One region of the Amorphus orientalis genome, then DNA from elsewhere that is predicted to be linked to it. Evidence: predicted binding sites of a transcription regulator. Region 1 holds the regulator's gene; the other holds the start of a gene.

What was found. The regulator LexA, encoded in region 1, represses DNA repair genes until DNA is damaged. The targets are predictions, from matches to a motif close to TGTTCNNNNTGTGTTCNG.
Region 2: the regulator LexA is predicted to act here: its motif matches at 5,584-5,601, upstream of recA (recombinase RecA).

Annotation. Positions count from the first base shown of each region.
Region 1 covers NZ_JAUSUL010000002.1:474,574-484,013, reverse strand. Annotated here, with positions in the region: gene J2S73_RS10055 (molybdopterin molybdotransferase MoeA) at 1-813, shown strand, start outside; gene lexA (transcriptional repressor LexA) at 984-1,697, shown strand; gene J2S73_RS10045 (ComEC/Rec2 family competence protein) at 1,742-3,976, opposite strand; gene gltX (glutamate--tRNA ligase) at 4,095-5,516, shown strand; gene gltA (citrate synthase) at 6,093-7,388, shown strand; gene lpxB (lipid-A-disaccharide synthase) at 7,545-8,813, opposite strand; gene J2S73_RS10025 (LpxI family protein) at 8,810-9,440, opposite strand, start outside.
Region 2 covers NZ_JAUSUL010000005.1:255,399-264,838, reverse strand. Annotated here, with positions in the region: gene dksA (RNA polymerase-binding protein DksA) at 1-143, shown strand, start outside; gene J2S73_RS19930 (flagellar biosynthetic protein FliO) at 347-1,546, opposite strand; gene J2S73_RS19925 (ATP-binding protein) at 1,868-4,108, shown strand; gene J2S73_RS19920 (DUF2254 domain-containing protein) at 4,122-5,378, opposite strand; gene recA (recombinase RecA) at 5,669-6,760, shown strand; gene alaS (alanine--tRNA ligase) at 7,714-9,440, shown strand, end outside.

The sequences.
Region 1 (9,440 bases):
ATTCGCGCGGCCGGCCTGGATTTCGAGGAAGGGCAGCCTCTTCTGACCGCCGGAACGCGGCTCGGCGTCCGCCACATCGCGCTTGCCGCCGCTATGAACCATCCCGAGCTTCCGGTCGCCCGGCGTCCGCGGGTCGCGCTGATCGCCACCGGGGACGAACTCGTCCCGCCCGGCGCTGTCCCCGGTCCGGACCAGATCGTCGCCTCGAACACCCCGGCGCTGGCCGCGATGATTGCGGCCGCTGGCGGCGAGCCCCTCGATCTCGGGATCGTCCCCGACGCACGGGAAGCCACCGCCGATGCCCTCGCCAGGGCAAGGGCGAGCGGCGCGGACGTGATCGTCACCCTCGGCGGCGCCTCGGTCGGCGAGCACGATCTGGTCAAACAGGCGTTCGGCGACGTCGGCATGGAGCTCGGCTTCTGGAAGATCGCCATGCGGCCCGGAAAGCCGCTGATCTTCGGCCGGCTGAGCGATCTCAGGGTGCTCGGACTTCCGGGTAACCCGGTCTCCAGCCTGGTCTGCGCCCTTCTGTTCCTGACGCCGCTTCTGCGAGCCCTTCAGGGCGACACCGATCCCGGACCGTGGTTCGAGCCCGCGGTCCTAGCCTCGGACATGCCGGCCAACGGCGACCGAGAGGACTATGTCCGCGCCCGGGTGGCGGAAAGCCCGACCGGGCCCCCGCTGGTGGAGCCGTTCTCCGTGCAGGACTCATCGATGCTCTCCACCCTCGCCGTTGCGAAGGCGCTCCTGGTCCGTCCAGCCCACGCGCCCGACGCCCGCGCCGGCGAGACCTGCCGGATCATCCGGCTCTGACACCGTCGGACACACTGCCCGCCACACCGTGGCCTTACACTGTTCTCCGTTTCCACCTTCCATCGGGTAACCGGCCATTAACCCTTGCGGAACACATATGGAACGCGTAGTGTTCGTTCCTGATTTGTACGCATTTGCGATGCGCCGGACCGAGGGGTGGGGCCGAAGACATGTTGACCCGCAAGCAACACGAACTCCTGATGTTCATCCATGAGCGACTGAAGGAGACCGGGGTCCCGCCGTCGTTCGACGAGATGAAGGAAGCGCTCGACCTGCGCTCCAAGTCCGGCATTCACCGGCTGATCACGGCGCTCGAAGAGCGTGGCTTCATCCGGCGCCTGCCGAACCGCGCACGGGCACTGGAAGTGCTGCGGCTTCCCGAGTCGGCCAATGCCGGCCTTGCCGGCCCGCGCACCAAAGGCTTCGCGCCGGAAGTGATCGAGGGCTCGCGCGGCAAGGCGCCGCCGGTCCCCGCCCGGGAGCCCGAGCCCGCGGAGATCGCCGGCCTGACCGTCCCCGTGATGGGCCGCATTGCTGCCGGCGTTCCGATCGCCGCCATCCAGACCGAAAGCCATCAGATCACCGTCCCGGCCGACCTCGTTGGCGGCGGAGAACACTTCGCGCTGGAGGTCCGTGGCGATTCCATGATCGAGGCAGGCATCCTCGACGGCGACACGGTGCTGATCAAACGGTCCGACACTGCCGACAGCGGCGACATCGTTGTGGCGCTCGTCGACGATGAGGAAGCCACGCTGAAGCGGCTGCGGCGCAAGGGCGGGTCCATCGCGCTGGAAGCGGCCAATCCGGCCTATGAGACGCGGATTTTCGGACCCGATCGGGTGCGCATCCAGGGCAAGCTCGTCGCCCTGTTCCGCAGCTATTGAGCGGTTTCGGGCCGAACGGACACCGGCGGTCTTCCAGAACCGCGTTATCTCCTGATCACAGGTCGTGCGCTCCACGGTCGCGGCACCGGCGGGCGGGCCCGCTCGATCCGGTATCCGGGCGGATCCTTTATGCGAAAGAGCGCGAGAGCACCCTGCTCCATCAGCATGTGACGGTCGATCACCAGCCGAGGCCCCTCGCACCCGGCGGGACGGGTGTGGCGTGTCACCAGGATCTCCGCCCTGCGGCAATCCAATAGAAATGCCTGGGACTGCTCCACGAAGGCGATCCGGCGGCCACCGATGTCGCCGGGACCGCGGGCAATCGGCAGCGTGCAGCCGAACGGGTCGCAGCTGACGCCGGCGCGCACCGTGACGTCTTCCAGAGGACGCGGATCGCCGTCGGCCCTGAGCCACATCGCGGCCGCGAAATCCCCGCCCCGTGCCGTCGCGATTGTCAGGCGACCGTCGGTGCCGCGGGCAGCGACCGTGCGGCCGTCGTCGGAGACCAGGATATCCGGACGGGCGGCTGCAGGCGTCAATGCCAGCCCGGCCAGGACCAGCGGCAGGCCGAGAACCCGCCAGCGGGCCGTCCAGAGCGCGAGCCAGAGCAGTCCGGCCGCCATCAGAAGCACCGCTGCCGCGGGCATGCGGCCCACATGGCCGGCATCGCCGCCCAGGGACGCGACCCGTTTGGCGACGGCCACGACCCCGTCCAGGCCCCAGCCCATCGCAGCGAGCGGGACCGGGTCGACACCGAGCGGCATCACCGCCACCGACAGCACCCCCATGGGCATCACGATCAGGGTCACGAGCGGCATGGCCAGAAGGTTGCCGAGAAGGCCGAACACGGCGATCCGCTGAAAATGGAAGGCGCCGATCGGGCCGGTCGCGAGACCGGCGATCAGGGAGGTCAGCGCCAGGCCTGCGATCCAGAGGGCAGCCAGCCGCAGCACCCGAAGAACCGGGCCGCGTCGGGGCGGAGGCCGGTCGGCCCGCTCGCGCGAGGCCAGATACTCGTAGCCGGCGACCAGCGCGATGACGGCCGCGAACGACATCTGGAAGCCCGGCGATACGACGGCGGCCGGGTCGAACAGCATGATCGCAAGCGCGGCCACGGCGACCGAGCGCAGGGTCAGGGCCGGCCGGTCGGCGAGCACCGCCACGAGCGCCACGGCGAGCATCACGAAGGCCCGTATGGTCGCCACCGCCCCGCCGGAGACGATCAGATAGAACAGCCCTGCCGCGAGCGCCGCTGCCGCCGCCCATTTCTTGATCGGATAGCGCAGCGCGACCGGCGGTATGGCGGCAAGGCTCAGCCTCAGCACGGCGAACACGGTGCCGGCCACCAGCGCCATGTGCAGCCCGGAAATCGCCAGGATGTGGCCGAGCCCGGACGCCCGCAAGGCCTCCTGTGTCGATTCGGGTATGCCGCCGCGATCGCCGACCAGGAGAGTGGCGGCCAGTTCCCCGTTCTCGCCGGGAAGGGCGGCGCGCAGCCGCCCGGCAATCCGCTCGCGCACCCCCGCGACCGCTGCCTTGGCACGAAGCAGGAGCGGCGGCGGCCCGAGATCGGCCGGGCGCGGCTGGCCATAGGAAAAACCGGTCCCGCCGATCCGCTGGAAGAACAGGCTGCGGGCGCCGTCGTAGGCGCCCGGCGCCACAGGCCCCCGCGGCGGCGCCAGCCTGACCAGAGCCGTCAGCCCTTCGCCGACGTCGAGCGGGTCCTCCCGTCCCCGGCTGGTGAAGCGCACGCGCGCCGGCGTCTCGGCGGGGTCGAGCCGCGACAGGCTTTCGACCCGGACCACGTAGCGCACGGCTCCGTCCGGCCGGGGCTCGCGCCGTTCCACGAACCCGGTCAGGGTATGGGTGCCTTCCCAGCCCAGAACAGGCGCCGCGACCCGGGCCGTCTGGCCCGCCGCCGCCGCAACCCCGAAGGCAACCGATGCTGCCATCGCCAGCGCCGCGAACACCGGCGGTCGGCGGCGGCTGGCCATCGCTCCGGCCACGAGCGCCCCGGCGAGCGCAAGCATCGTCGGCCAGTGCGGCTCGCGGGGAAGCGCGAAATAGACCGCCACCCCGACGGCCACGGCGACCGGCAGCCACAGGACGCCCCGGCCCCGGTCGAGATCCAGGTGAAGACAGTCCGACAGCCATTCCGCGCATCGCCCCGGCAGGGCACCGAGCGCGGCGAAGCGGCCCGGCGGGACGAACGGAAGTCGCCGGCGCGATGACCGCGCCTGCCCCGACCGTGCGTCCTTCCGGTCGCGCGTCGTCGCCACAAGCCCCTCCCGTGCGTTCACGCCCGGCGCACGGCGTGCTAAACGACCCCCGCCCCGCGCCCTCGATCTTCACCCTGAGGTAGAATGCGGGAAAAACGGATAATCGAAAGAGGCAAACATGTCGGCGCCCGTGGTCACGCGCTTCGCTCCCTCCCCGACCGGCTTTCTCCACATCGGCGGCGCGCGCACCGCTCTGTTCAACTGGCTCTATGCGCGCCACACCGGCGGACGGATGCTTCTGCGCATCGAGGACACCGACAAGGAACGGTCCACCGAAGCCGCCATCGCCGCCATCCTGGACGGCCTGACCTGGCTCGGCATCGAGTGGGACGACGCCCCCGTGTTCCAGTCCCTGCGCGCGGATCGCCACGCCGAGGTCGCCTACGCGCTGCTGGAGAGCGGTCAGGCCTATCGCTGCTACGCCTCGGCGGAGGAGCTTACCGAAATGCGCGAGAAGGCCCGCGCCGAGGGCCGTCCGCCGCTCTATGACCGCCGCTGGCGCGACCGCGACCCGTCCGAGGCGCCGGAGGGTGTGGATCCGGTGATCCGCATCAAGGCGCCGCTGGACGGCGAGACGGTCATCGACGACCACGTCCAGGGCCGCGTGTCCTTCGCCAACAAGGACCTCGACGACTTCATCATCATGCGCTCCGACGGATCGCCGACCTACATGCACGCCGTCGTGGTCGACGATCACGACATGGAGGTCAGCCACATCGTGCGCGGCGACGACCATCTGACCAACGCCGCCCGTCAGACGCTGATCTACAAAGCCATGGGCTGGGACGTGCCGAGCTTTGCCCACATCCCCCTCATCCACGGCCCCGACGGCGCCAAGCTCTCCAAGCGCCACGGCGCGCTCGGTGTCGAGGCCTATCGGGCGATGGGCTATCTGCCGGAAGCGCTGCGCAACTATCTGGTCCGCCTGGGCTGGAGCCACGGCGATACCGAGATCTTCTCCACCGAGGAGATGATCGAATGGTTCGATCTGGACCAGATCGGCCGTTCGCCGGCGCGCTTCGATTTCGCCAAGCTGGAGAATCTCAGCGGCCACTACATCCGCTCCGCCAGCGACGAGCGGCTGCTTCAGGCGATCGACGACCTGCTGCCTCATCTGGAGGACGGCGACGCGATCGCCAATGCCCTCACGCCGGACGCCCGGACCCGTCTGACCCACGCCATGCCCGGGCTGAAGGAGCGCGCCAAGACGTTGCTGGAGCTCCTGGATGCCGCCGCCTATGTCTGGGTCACGCGGCCGATCACGCCCGACGAGAAGGCCGGCAAGGTGCTGGACGCCGACGCGCGGACGCATCTGAAGGCGATTGCCGATCGCCTGTCCGAGCTTGCCACCTGGACCGCAGCCGACACGGAAAGCGTCGTCCGCGCCTATGCCGAAGAGACCAGCCTGAAGCTCGGCAAGGTGGCGCAGCCGCTGCGCTGTGCGCTCACCGGCCGAACCACGTCGCCGCCGGTCTTCGACGTGCTGGAAACCCTGGGACGGGAGGAAAGCCTGGCCCGGATTCGCGACCAGGCGGCCTGAATCCCCGGCCGACTTCCCATCGCGGCCACGGCCCTCCCGGAACCGTCACCAACCCCTCGCAACGTCGGCTCCGGCCGCGCGCTTTCGGCGCGGCCGGAGAATGGCTTCAGGCGACGAAAAGAATGAAAATTCTTTCAAATAATTCAAGGTTTTAATCGGCAGAAATCAACCAAGGCCGACGCGCAGATCTACCTGAGAGACGACGTGAGATATTTTCATCAACCATATGTTTTTAATTAATATTTTTAGAATTAATTAAGCCGATCCGACGGACGGGTCGTCATACCGCGAAACCGCTACCGACGCCGTCCTCAGATTGCCTGCCTGGGACGAGAGCGTGGTGCAGAGCGCCAACCGGCGGCGCAGGCGCGCCCTCCGGACGGGCCGCCCAGAAATGAGGCAGATCCGGTCTGCCTCGGAAACACCACAGTTGCTTGCGGCTCCTAGACAAATGGGCTAGGCAATCTCCCGACAATCCACCCATCGCGAGACGTCTTCGTCGTGCGGTGATCGGGCGACAACCGCCCTTTCGCACGGATCGAGGCGCCTGCGATCTTTCAAGACTGGGGTGTGCTTATGGCAGATGGGAAAAACGCGACGCTGAAGATCGGCGACGAGAGCTGGGACTTCCCGGTTCAGTCCGGATCGGTCGGCCCGGACGTGGTCGACATTCAGGCGCTGTACAAGCAGACGGGACGGTTCACCTACGATCCGGGCTTCACGTCCACCGCCTCCTGTGAATCGAAGATCACCTTCATCGATGGCGACGAGGGTGTGCTGCTCTATCGGGGATACCCCATCGACCAGCTCGCCGAGCACGGCGACTTCCTGGAGACCTGCTACCTGCTCCTCTACGGCGATCTGCCGACGTCGGGCCAGAAGGCCGATTTCGTCCAGCGCGTCACCTACCACACGATGATCCATGAGCAGATGAACCGGTTCTTCACCGGTTTCCGCCGGGACGCGCATCCGATGGCGGTCATGACCGGCGTCGTCGGTGCCCTGTCGGCCTTCTATCACGACTCCACCGACATCAACGATCCGCAGCAGCGCATGATCGCCAGCCTTCGCATGATCGCGAAGATGCCGACCATCGCCGCGATGGCCTACAAATACTCGATCGGCCAGCCGTTCGTGTATCCGAGCAACGAGCTCGACTATTCGGCCAACTTCCTGCGGATGTGCTTCGCCGTTCCGTGCGAGGAGTACAAGTTCAACCCGGTGCTCTCCCGGGCCATGGACCGCATCTTCATCCTGCACGCCGACCACGAGCAGAACGCGTCGACCTCGACCGTCCGCCTCGCCGGCTCCTCGGGCGCGAATCCGTTCGCCTGCATCGCCGCCGGCATCGCCTGCCTGTGGGGTCCGGCCCACGGCGGCGCCAACGAGGCCGCGCTCAACATGCTCCATCAGATCGGCTCGGTGGACAAGATCCCCGAGTTCATCGCCCGGGCGAAGGACAAGAACGATCCGTTCCGCCTGATGGGTTTCGGCCACCGGGTCTACAAGAACTACGACCCGCGCGCGAAGATCATGCAGAAGACCTGCCACGAGGTCCTCTCCGAGCTCGGCATCAAGGACGATCCGGCGCTCGACGTGGCGATGGAGCTGGAAAAGATCGCGCTGTCCGACGAGTACTTCATCGAGAAGAAGCTGTACCCGAACATCGACTTCTATTCGGGCATCACGCTGCGCGCTCTCGGCTTCCCGACCACGATGTTCACCGTCCTGTTCGCGCTCGCGCGCACGGTCGGCTGGATCGCCCAGTGGAAGGAAATGGTGGAAGATCCGAACCAGAAGATCGGTCGTCCGCGCCAGCTCTACACCGGCGCCACCCACCGGGACTACGTGCCGATCACCCAGCGCTCGTAATCGGAGCCGGCCGCCCGGCCGGACCCATGCGAAGACGATATCCAAAGCCCGCGGGAGACATTCTCCCGCGGGCTTTTTCATGCGCCGGCGGCAGGCATGCACAACCCGGCCCACCACAAGGGCCTGATCCGGAAGCAGATATGATCTGGAAGCCTCTCAGGAGGCGCTGAGGGCCGGGCGTCCGGTGCGTGCGACCCCAAGGACGGTCCGGGCCGCCGCCTCGCTGGGCAGCGCCCCGTCGTTGAGGCGCATCAGGTCGTGAAGGCGCTCGAAGGCGGCGAGCTGGCGCCGGCGCTCATCGGTGTCGGCAAGAAGCGGCGCGACCGCGTCGGCGAGCTTGTCCGGCGTCACGTCCTCCTCCAGGAAGTCGGGGATCGCATGCCGGAACGCGTCCTGCGTCCGCCCTTCCGCCCCGGCTTTGGATGCCGGCACGCCGCCGCTGCCGTAGTCGAGAATGATGTTCGGAAGCACCATGGTGGTGTAGTTCACGAACGGCACGATCCGGTTCACCGTGCGCAGGAACCGCGAGATGCCGTCCAGCTTGTAGGCGACGGCCATGGGCACGCCGGCGACGGCCAGCTCGAGGGTCACGGTTCCAGACGCCGCGAGTGCCGCCCTGGCCTCGGCGAAGGCCTTCAGCTTGGCCTCGCGTCCGCGGACGACCTCCGGCTTTATCGGCCAGTCCGCGACCTCCGCCTCGATCCTGTCCGCCAGATGGGAGACCGCCGGCAGCACGGGGCGGATCTCCCCGACCCGCTCGGCAATGCGCGCCACCGTCTCCCCGAACGTCGCCAGGAGCGCCCTGACCTCGGACCCGCGGCTGCCGGGCAGGATCAGCAGCACCGGCGGGCCGGATCCGTCGGGGCCCTGCCCGGTCTCCGGCAATTGCGGCAGCAGCGTTTCCAGAACCGGATGGCCGACATAGGTCGTCGTCGGTCCGCCGAGTTCGGCGTGCACACCCGGCTCGAACGGGAGCACCGCCATCAGCCGGTCGACATAGGCGGCCATTGCCCGGGCACGACCCGAGCGCCAGACCCACACCGTCGGGCTCACATAGTCGACGATCGGGATCGAGGGATCGCGGCGGCGCACGCGCCGGGCGACCCGGTGGGTGAAGTCGGGAGCGTCGATGATGACGAGCACGTCGGGTCGGGACGTCACGACCGCCGAAGCGGTCTGGTCGATCCGCGCCAGAAGCTGCGGCAGGCGCCGGATGATGGCGTCTACCCCCATCACCGTGATGTCGGAGAAGGGAAACAGCGGCTCCAGGCCTTCCGCCTGCATGGTCTCGCCGCCGACACCGGTGAAGACGACCCTGCCGTCCGTCTGCGCCTTCAGGGCCGCCATGAGCGCGCCGCCGAGATGATCCCCGCTCGGTTCTCCTGCGATGACGAAGACGTTCAGGGGCCGCTCTGTGGCCGTCATGGGCCCTCCTCGCCGTCGGTTCCGGCGACCAGGAACAGCCGCGCCGCATCCGCGGCCGCAATCGTCCCCTTGCGATCGGCGACGAGTGTCCGGCCGGCCTCCAGGTAGACGCCCGACAGCCGGGCTGCGGCCACGCCGGCGATGGTCGACGCGCCGATGGTGGGCAGTTCGGTTCTGAGATCCTGTCCGGGCTTCGAGCGCTTGACCAGCACACCGCCCTGTTCACGGACGCGGCCGGCCTTGCGCAGCTCGACGACGCGCTCGAGCATCCGGTCGGTGCCTTCCGCCGCCTCGATGGCAACCACCCGCCCCCTGGTGACCACGGCCGCCTGCCCGACGTCATACGGGCCGAGCGCGCCGAGCGCCTTCATGCCCAAGGCGGCATCTGCCAGGTCGTCGGGTTCGGGTTCACAGCGGCCGAGGGTGCCGCTCTTCACCAGGAGCCCTGGCGCGACCTCCGCAATGCCGCGCACGCGAAATCCCTCTTCCTCGACGAGGGCGAGCGCGCGCCGGACCACGCTGTCGTCGCCGCCAACCAGCACCCGCAGGATCTTGGGAACCCGGCGCCATGCGCCTGCGTCCAGACGCATCGCCTTGAAGTCCGGACGGCGCGTGATGGTACCGACG
Region 2 (9,440 bases), on a different contig from region 1:
TCGAAGACGGCAGCTACGGCTATTGCGAGGAGACGGGCGAGCCGATTTCGCTCAAGCGCCTCGATGCCCGCCCGATCGCGACACTCTCGATCGAGGCTCAGGAACAGCACGAACGTCGCGAGCGCATCTATCGCGACGATTGAGGCGAGACTGCCAGAGGGGCGACGGCGGGCCTAGGCCATGACCGTGCTCCCGACTGACGACGCGGCGGGCTCCGGAGGGAGTCCGGCCCTTTTTTTGTCCGGGGGCGTGCCGGGTGAGATCAGCCGGAACGTGGCCGATCGGTTCGTCCGGCCCGCTCCGCGATCCCGGGGGGACGACGGAGCGGGGCGGAAGCGAGCGTGGGTCAGCGGCTGCCGCCGACGCCCTTGAGCAGCCGGGCCATCTCGTCCTCGAGATCCAGGATGCCGTCGTCCTCGTCCGATTCGGAGGTCGACTCCTGAGAGGATGCCGACGGGTCGGACTCCGGGGTGGGCGCCGTGGGGTCTGCGGTCGGCGCGGACGGCGACACTGTCTGGCCCTGGGTTGGCTTGTCGGCGGCAGGGGTCTGCGCTTCGGCCGTTTCCGGGGCTGTCGCGGCGGCGTCCTGGCGCTCCTCCTGGGGCATCACGACCGTCGGCGCATCCTCTTCGGACCCGGATCCCTGTCCGGGAACCGGGACCGGCACGGGTGCGGGGCCCTTGGGGGCCGCCGTCGCCGCCGGTCGGGACGCGGTCGGGGTGGTCCGGGGCGCCATGCCGCGCCCGGCATCGGGTGCGGGGCTCCGGGTCGCAGACGGCGCACCGGCCGCGGAGCGCGGCGTAGCGCCCGGCGTTGATTCGGAGCGGGTCCAGCGGCTGGCGGCCTGTTCACTGCTGCGCGCGGCGCCGGCCGTCTCAGGCTTGCCGGCTTCGCGAAAGCGCCGGCGCGGATCGTTGGCAGGGTCGGTCGGGCGCTGCGGGCGCGGCTGGTCGGAGGGATCGGCACCGGTCTCGGCCTGGGGCTGGGGCACGGGGCGCGGTGCAAAGCTGCGCTGCGGGGATGCTGCCCTCCTGGCCTCGCCTTCGCGCGACGGTGCCCGGGCAGCCGGTGCGGGGCGGGCCCGCGGTTCGGGATCGGCAGCCGCCGGTGCGGCCTGCGGGGGGACGGCCGTCTCCGCCGGGGCGGCGGCCGCGGCGGGCGTCGGGGCCGGCTCTGCGGCCGCACCGTCCGCCACGGGCTCGAGGGTCCGCTCGCCCTGGGACCAGGTCTGATCGCCCGCGCCGGCGCGCAGGATGCTCTCCTCCACGACCACATCGGAGGGACCGCCGATCAGGATCAGATGCTCGACGTGATCGCGGCGCACCAGCACGAGGCGGCGCCGGTGATCGACCTCGGTCACGTCCATGACCGCGAGGCGCGGCTGCCGGCTGCGTTTGGGCCGGCCGAAGCGGCCGAAGCCGCTGTTGCGCGCGACCGTAACGATCGCCCAGACGATCGCCGCCAGGAGCGCAAGCGTCACCACGAAGCCGACGCCGCTCGCGAAGCCGGGTTCCAATCCGAACGTGGCCGAAAGCCAACCACCCATACCTACCCCCAATTCACTTCGAAGGACCGCCGCACGGACCGACATGGTCCCGCAGGGCCGGAAATTTCACAGACGACACTAGCCCGATTTTATCCACGGGCGATTGCGCGAGGCTGATCGACCGGGCCGTGTCCACCGCGGAGTCCGGCACCGGCGCCCCGACCACGGACTCGAAACCGCCGGATATCGGTTGTTTCCGGGCACATGCCGGGTGTCCGGTTAAAGAGGTTTCCGCCAGTCCTGGCAAATCCAGATTTGGGCGGAACGCCTCCGCGCGCTCGCCACAATCTGCCGCATCGTGTCAAGGAAGAACCGAATCACGTGATTCGGCCAGAGCGGGAATTCGCCATCGTGGACGAGATCGGACAGGCACCGGCCCGGTATTCGGGCATCGAACGGACGGCGGAAACGGTCGTGGCGGCGGCGTCCGTCGTTGCGGCCGCGGTCGTGGCGGGCGTGGCGCTGGTCGCGCTGGACGTTGCTCCGGCGACGGCGGCTTCGCTTGCCGGGCTGGGCGCGGTCGCCGGGACCGGCGGTCTCCTGTTCTGGCGCACCAGCGGCGGACGGGCGCGCCGCCGGGCCAACGCGGGCGGCGAGGTAATCGACGCGCTGCCCTATCCGGTTCTGGTGTCGTCGCGCGGCGGGCTGCCGCGCCGGGCCAACGCGGCCTATCACGCCATGAACCGCCGGTTCGGCTTCTCCCGCCTGGCGACGCCGCTCCGCTGGGCCGCGTCCGATCCCGATGCCGCCGCCGCGCTCTACAGGGCCGTGCGGCAGGCAGGCGAGGGCGAGCCGGGGCGGGCGCGCCTCACCCTCGGCCGGGCGGGGGAGGCGGAAAGCCTCGACATCCAGGTGATGCCGGCCGGACGGGCCTCCGACGGTCTGGTCTTTTCCATCCTGCCGGCGCCATCGACCGCCGCACCGGCCGAGCCGGCGTCGCTGGCGGCGATCTTCGACCGGATGCCGGTGGCGCTTGCGCTGGTCTCAAAGGACGGCGCGATCGCCGAGGCCACGCCCCGGTTCTGGCGGCTTCTGTTCGGCGGCGGGCAGGGCCGTGCCGAGGCCGACGCCGATCTGTGGCAGGCCGTGGCCGAGCCCGACCGCACCGCGCTGATCGGTGCCGTCACCCGGGGGACCGACGGCGAGGACCTCTCCGCGCCCATCGACGTGACGCTGGAGGGCGAGCCGCCCCGGGCGGTACGCCTCTATGTGGCGCCGTTCTCCGAGGACGGCACGGAGGCCGGCGGGGCCGGGCTCGCCATCGTCTACGCAGTCGACACCACCGAGCAGCGCGCGCTGGAGATGCAGTTCGCCCAGAGCCAGAAGATGCAGGCCGTCGGCCAGCTCGCCGGCGGCGTGGCGCACGACTTCAACAACATCCTGACGGCGATCATCGGCTTTTCCGACCTGCTTCTGATGAACCACCGGCCGACCGATCCGTCGTTCCAGGACATCATGAACATCAAGCAGAACGCCAACCGGGCGGCGGGGCTGGTCAAGCAGCTTCTGGCCTATTCCCGGCGGCAGACCCTGCGCCCGAGCCGGCTGCACCTGACCGACGTGCTGGCCGACCTGACCGTGATGCTGGACCGGCTGCTGGGCGAGAAGGTGACGCTGAAGGTGGTCCACGGCCGCGATCTGTGGCCGGTGCTGGCGGACGTGAGCCAGCTCGAGCAGGTGATCATCAATCTGTCGGTCAACGCCCGCGACGCAATGCCCGACGGCGGCGAGCTGATCATCCGCACCACCAACCTGTCGGCCGACGCCGTCGCGAAGATGGTCGACGACGGGATCGCCCCCGGCGACTTCGTGATGGTGGAGGTGGTCGACACCGGCACCGGCATGCCGCAGCACGTGATTGACAAGATCTTCGAGCCGTTCTTCTCCACCAAGGAGGTGGGGCGCGGCACCGGGCTGGGCCTGTCCACGGTCTACGGCATCGTCAAGCAGACCGGCGGCACGATCCTGGTCGACAGCCGGCCGGGCGAGGGCACGACCTTCCGCGTGTTGTTGCCGCGGGCGACGGCTGCCGCGGAAGCCGATCCGCTCGCCGGCGTGGAGAGCGGGCCGGCTTCGGCGGCGGAGACCACGCCGCTGGTGGCCGCCGATGCGGGGATCGATCCGGTGGGCGCCGTTGCGGAGCCGGCCGCGGCGCCCGAACCCGCCGCGGAAGACCTGACCGGCAGCGCCACCATCCTCCTGGTGGAGGACGAGGACACCATCCGCGCCTTCGCCGAGCGGGCGCTGTCGACGCGCGGCTACGTCGTGCATCAGGCGCCGACGGGCGAAGAGGCGCTGGCGCTGGCCCGGGAACTCGACGGGGAGATCGACCTCCTTGTGTCCGACGTGGTGATGCCGGAGATGGACGGCCCGACGCTGGCGGTGGAACTGCGCAAGCTCGCCCCCGACGTGCCGATCATCCTGATGTCCGGCTATGCCGAGGACGTCTTCTCGCGCACGCTGCCGGAGGATCTCGACTTCGCCTTCCTGCCCAAGCCGTTTGCGCTGAAGGCGCTGGCGACGGCGGTGAAGGACGCGCTGGAGGGCCGGTCGGCGGGCTGAGCCCCGCGCAGGGCTAGCCGCGGGCGGCGAGCGCGGCCTCGCGCACCCGCGCCTTTTCCTCCTCCAGATCCAGGGCCCGGTCGCTGCGGGCAAGCGCCAGCCGGGACTGCTCGCGCGCCACGGCGGCGAAGGCGGCGGGGTCGATCTCGGCGAGGCTGGCGAACGCCTTCTGAAGCTGGATCTGCACCTCGATGTGGCCGGCGCCGTCGCGGGCGATCGGCGAAAACACGTGGTCGAACAGCTCCTCCATCTCCAGCGCCGGCAGCCAGAGCCGGGGGTAGAGGATCTCCGCATCGGCCTGTGACGCCGCCTCCTGCTGCCAGCCGGCGAGGACGCGCACGGCCCGGCCGATGATGTCGATGGCGGTACCGGGGTCGTTGATGCCGGGCGACAGCGCCCGCGACGCGATCTCCGCCAGCACCGACAGTCCGAAGCGCGGGTCGCTGTCGTAGGTCCGCACGTCGCTGACGTCGAACGGGACGCGGAGGTCGGCCGCCGCCTCTTCAACGTCGCCGATCACGAAGGCGAGCGGGGCCTTCGGGTGGACGAAGCTTCCGGGCAGGGCCACCACATAGACGTCGAGCCCGTGGGTCTCGGCCACGTCCGACAGGCCCTTGGTGTCGACGTGGCGGACATAGCCGATGCGCCTGGCATGGACCGGGACGGCTGCGGCGGGGATGGCGTCCCGGCCGGTGAGCATGCGACCGCCCAGGCTCGGATAGTCCGCGAAGGTCCGGAACGCTGCGGCGGTGACGTTTTCGACCCGCTCGGTCGGTTCCTCGATCCGTCCGAGCCGCGACAGGTGATCGATCCAGCGCAGCATCGTGATGACGATGAGGAAGATCACCAGAAGCGTGACGGCGAACAGGATAACGCGGCCGCGATCGCCGTAGACGTCCGTGGACAGCGCGATGATGCCGACCAGGCTGAACAGGAAGGTGCCGATGAACGTGCCGAGGGCGTTCTGGGCGGTGGCATCCTCGAACAGCAGGCGGGTCGCCCGTGGCGTCACGTTGTTGGTGACCATCGAATAGTGGCTGACCATGACGCTCAGCGAGAACGTGGTCACCGCGAGCATGCTGGAGGCCAGGATGTTGAGAATGTCGTCGACGGCGTCGGCGCCGATCGTGGTCGGCATTTCGGGCGGGACGAACGGTGCGATGACGGTGGCAGCCAGCGCCGATACCACGGCCAGGACCGCGAACAGGGTGGCGCGCACCCAGAGCTTGCGGGTGAACTGGCGGAAGATCCATTGCCATTTCGAAAGCATCGAGCGTTCGTCCTTCCCCCTCGCGGGATCCCCGGAAGCGGGGCCGCGTCACCCTGCCGGGCGAACGCTCCACAGGCAAGTTGGGCGCCTACCGCCTGGGTCCAATGCGCGGCGGACGCCGGCGGTTCCGTTCGTTCCGGCCCGCGGGCGCCCAAACGCCGGGCTTTCGGAGCGCGCCGAAGGCGGAAAAATCGACGGCCCGAACGAGAACATATTGCGAACAGGAACAAAACAGGTACAATCGCGCCGTTGAAAAGCTTCCGGGCGTCGTGAGACATAGGAGACGACGAATGGCACAGGCGAATCTGAGACTGGTCGAGGGTTCCTCAATGGACAAAAGCAAGGCGCTGACGGCCGCGATCTCTCAGATCGAGCGGTCGTTCGGCAAAGGGTCGATCATGAAGCTCGGTCAGGGCTCGGCCGTCGAGGTCGAGGCGGTGCCGACGGGCTCGCTCGGGCTCGACATCGCGCTCGGGATCGGCGGGCTGCCGAAGGGCCGGATCGTGGAGATCTACGGACCCGAATCGTCGGGCAAGACGACGCTGGCGCTGCACACGGTGGCGGAATCCCAGAAGAAGGGCGGCATCTGCGCCTTCGTGGACGCCGAGCACGCGCTGGATCCGATCTATGCCCGCAAGCTGGGCGTCAACATCGAGGATCTGCTGATCTCCCAGCCCGATGCCGGCGAGCAGGCGCTGGAGATCGCCGACACGCTGGTGCGCTCCGGCGCCATCGACGTGCTGGTGATCGATTCGGTGGCGGCGCTGACGCCGCGGGCCGAGCTCGAGGGCGAGATGGGCGACCAGCTTCCCGGCCTGCAGGCGCGGCTGATGAGCCAGGCGCTGCGCAAGCTGACCGGCTCGATCTCCCGCTCCCACTGCATGGTCATCTTCATCAACCAGATCCGCATGAAGATCGGGGTGATGTTCGGCTCGCCGGAGACGACCACCGGCGGCAACGCGCTGAAGTTCTATTCCTCCGTCCGCCTCGACATCCGCCGCATCGGCGCGATCAAGGACCGGGACGAGGTGACCGGCAACCAGACCCGCGTGAAGGTGGTGAAGAACAAGCTGGCGCCGCCGTTCCGCGAGGTCGAGTTCGACATCATGTACGGCGAGGGCATCTCCAAGGTCGGCGAGCTGCTCGATCTCGGCGTGAAGGCCGGCATCGTGGAGAAGTCAGGCGCCTGGTTCTCCTATGACAGCCAGCGGCTCGGCCAGGGACGCGAGAACTCCAAGCAGTTCCTGCGTGACAATCCGGACGTGGCGGCGACCATCGAGTCCGCGATCCGGCAGAACGCCGGGCTCATCGCGGAGAAGATCGTCGGCGTGGCGGAACCGGACGCGGACGGCGACGAACCCGACACGGCCGCGGAGGGCTGACCAGCAACGCCAGCGAAAGTGGGCACCGGTTTCGCGTTCGGCGTTGCGGTAAACAAAAGCCAACGCCAGGAAAAGTGCACAGCGGTTTTCCGCCCGGGCGTTGCGGTAAAAAAAAGCCAACGCCAGCGAAAGTGGGAACCGGTTTCGCGGTCGGCGTTGCGGTAATGAAAGCCAACGCCAGGAAAAGTGCGGAGCGGTTTTCCGCCCGGGCGGCCGGTTTTTTCGCTCACACGAGGTCGCTGCGCTCATCGCTGTGCGGGCGCGGCCTGACCGGCCGGCGCGCGGTCGCGCGCTGGCTGCGCGGGCGCGGCCTGGTCTTTCGTGCCGGTCGCTCCGCTCCCCGCCAGCTGATCCTTCTCCCGGTCGCTCCGCTCCCCGCCAGTTGATCCTTGTCCCGGTCGCTCCGCTCCGCGCCTCTTGACCGGCCGGCGCGCAGGCGCCCGATGGTGGGTGCTGTCCGGCTGGTCCGGAGGTTGGATCGGTTGGCACCACCTCTCACCCGCTCATGCCGGCGAAGGCCGGCATCCAGGGCGACACGACGGGCGCCTGAGACCCCGCCTTGGAATCCGGCTTGTGCCGGAATGGACGGGGGGATGAGGCAATGCCTCAGCCCAGCCCCAGCCTCCGCTTGTGTGGTTGATTTGTGGTCTGCCTGAGCGCCGGAAGGCGTGGCGACGCCTCCCGACGCGGTCAGGCGCGAGCCCAGGTCGGCGGTCGGTGAAGGCTGCGGCATGCGGCCCCGGAGCCCGGATGCGCCGCCATCGGGACAGGGAGAGCCTCGAGCACCGCTCACCCTCTGCGACCGGCCAACGGGACCGGCGCCGCGCAGCCCGGGGTGTGCGGCCGGATCCCGCTCCGCCCGCATCGGTCCGGTGGACAGGACCGGTGCCGAGGCTATAAATCGCGGAACACCCATGCCCGGTGCGATCTCCCGGCCCGAACAGGTAGTCTTGATGAGTGGCGTCAACGAAATCCGGTCTGCGTTTCTGGATTATTTCAAGCGCGAGGGGCACGAGATCGTGCCGTCGAGTTCGCTCGTCCCGCGCAACGATCCGACGCTGATGTTCACCAATGCCGGGATGGTGCAGTTCAAGAACGTCTTTACCGGGCTGGAGCATCGCGATCCGCCGCGTGCGGTGACGTCCCAGAAGTGCGTGCGCGCCGGCGGCAAGCACAACGATCTCGACAATGTCGGCTACACGGCCCGGCACCACACCTTCTTCGAGATGCTCGGCAACTTCTCCTTCGGCGACTATTTCAAGGACCGGGCGATCGAGCTGGCCTGGAACCTGGTGACGAAGGAGTTCGGCCTGCCGGCGGACCGGCTGCTGGCGACCGTCTATTCCGAGGACGACGAGGCGTTCGATCTCTGGAAGAAGATCGCCGGGTTGCCGGAAGACCGGATCATCCGGATCCCGACCTCCGACAATTTCTGGCAGATGGGCGACACGGGGCCGTGCGGGCCCTGCTCGGAAATCTTCTTCGACCACGGCGAGGGCATCCCCGGCGGTCCGCCCGGCTCGCCCGACGAGGACGGCGACCGGTTCATCGAGATCTGGAACCTGGTCTTCATGCAGTTCGACCAGCAGCCCGGCGGCGAGCGTCTGGCGCTGCCGAAGCCGTCGATCGACACCGGCATGGGGCTGGAGCGGATCGCGGCCGTGCTCCAGGGCGTCCACGACAACTATGAGATCGACCTGTTCGGCGCGCTGATCGCGGCGTCGGAAGAGGTGACCGGCGTCGCCGCCGAAGGCGCGAGCCACGTGAGCCATAAGGTGATCGCCGACCATCTGCGCGCCTCCAGCTTCCTGCTCGCCGACGGCGTGATGCCCTCCAACGAGGGCCGCGGCTACGTCCTGCGGCGGATCATGCGCCGCGCGATGCGCCACGCCCATCTGCTCGGTGCCCGCGAGCCGGTTCTGTGCCGGCTGGTGCCGGCGCTCGTGCGGGAAATGGGCCGCGCCTATCCGGAACTCGGCCGGGCGGAGGACCTGATCACCGAAACACTGGAGCTGGAGGAGGACCGCTTCCGCCGGACCCTGGACCGGGGCAATAGTCTACTCGAAGAAGAAGAGCGTGCTGTAACTGAAAATACACGGAGTCGTATTGAAAATCTCCAACCCGACGAGGTGGATTATTATGCTTCGCGGGCCTTTGAAGTTAATAAAGATAATAAAAATATTGTTTTTTTAAGTACAATTCCTGAAAAAAAAGAGGCTCTTTTGAAGCTGCCTGAGAAGCAGGCAAATACAGTAATGGAAGCAGCTTTGAGTGGCGAGATTGCCTTCAAGCTCTATGACACGTATGGATTTCCGCTTGACTTGACCCAGGATGCGCTGCGGGCACGTGGCATAACTGTAGAAATTCAGAACTTCGAGCAGGCCATGGAGCGCCAGCGCGCGGAGGCCCGCAAGGGCTGGAAGGGCTCGGGCGAGGCGGCCGTCGAGACCGTGTGGTTCGCGGTCAAGGACCGGGTCGGCGCGACCGACTTCCTCGGCTACGAGACCGACACGGCCGAAGGCGTGGTGACGGCGCTGGTCGCCGACGGCAAGGAGATCGACCGGCTCGAGGCAGGCCAGGAGGGTGTCGTCATCCTCAACCAGACCCCGTTCTACGGCGAGGCCGGCGGCCAGGTCGGCGACACCGGCGAGATGTCGGCGCCGGGCGTGCGCTTCGTCGT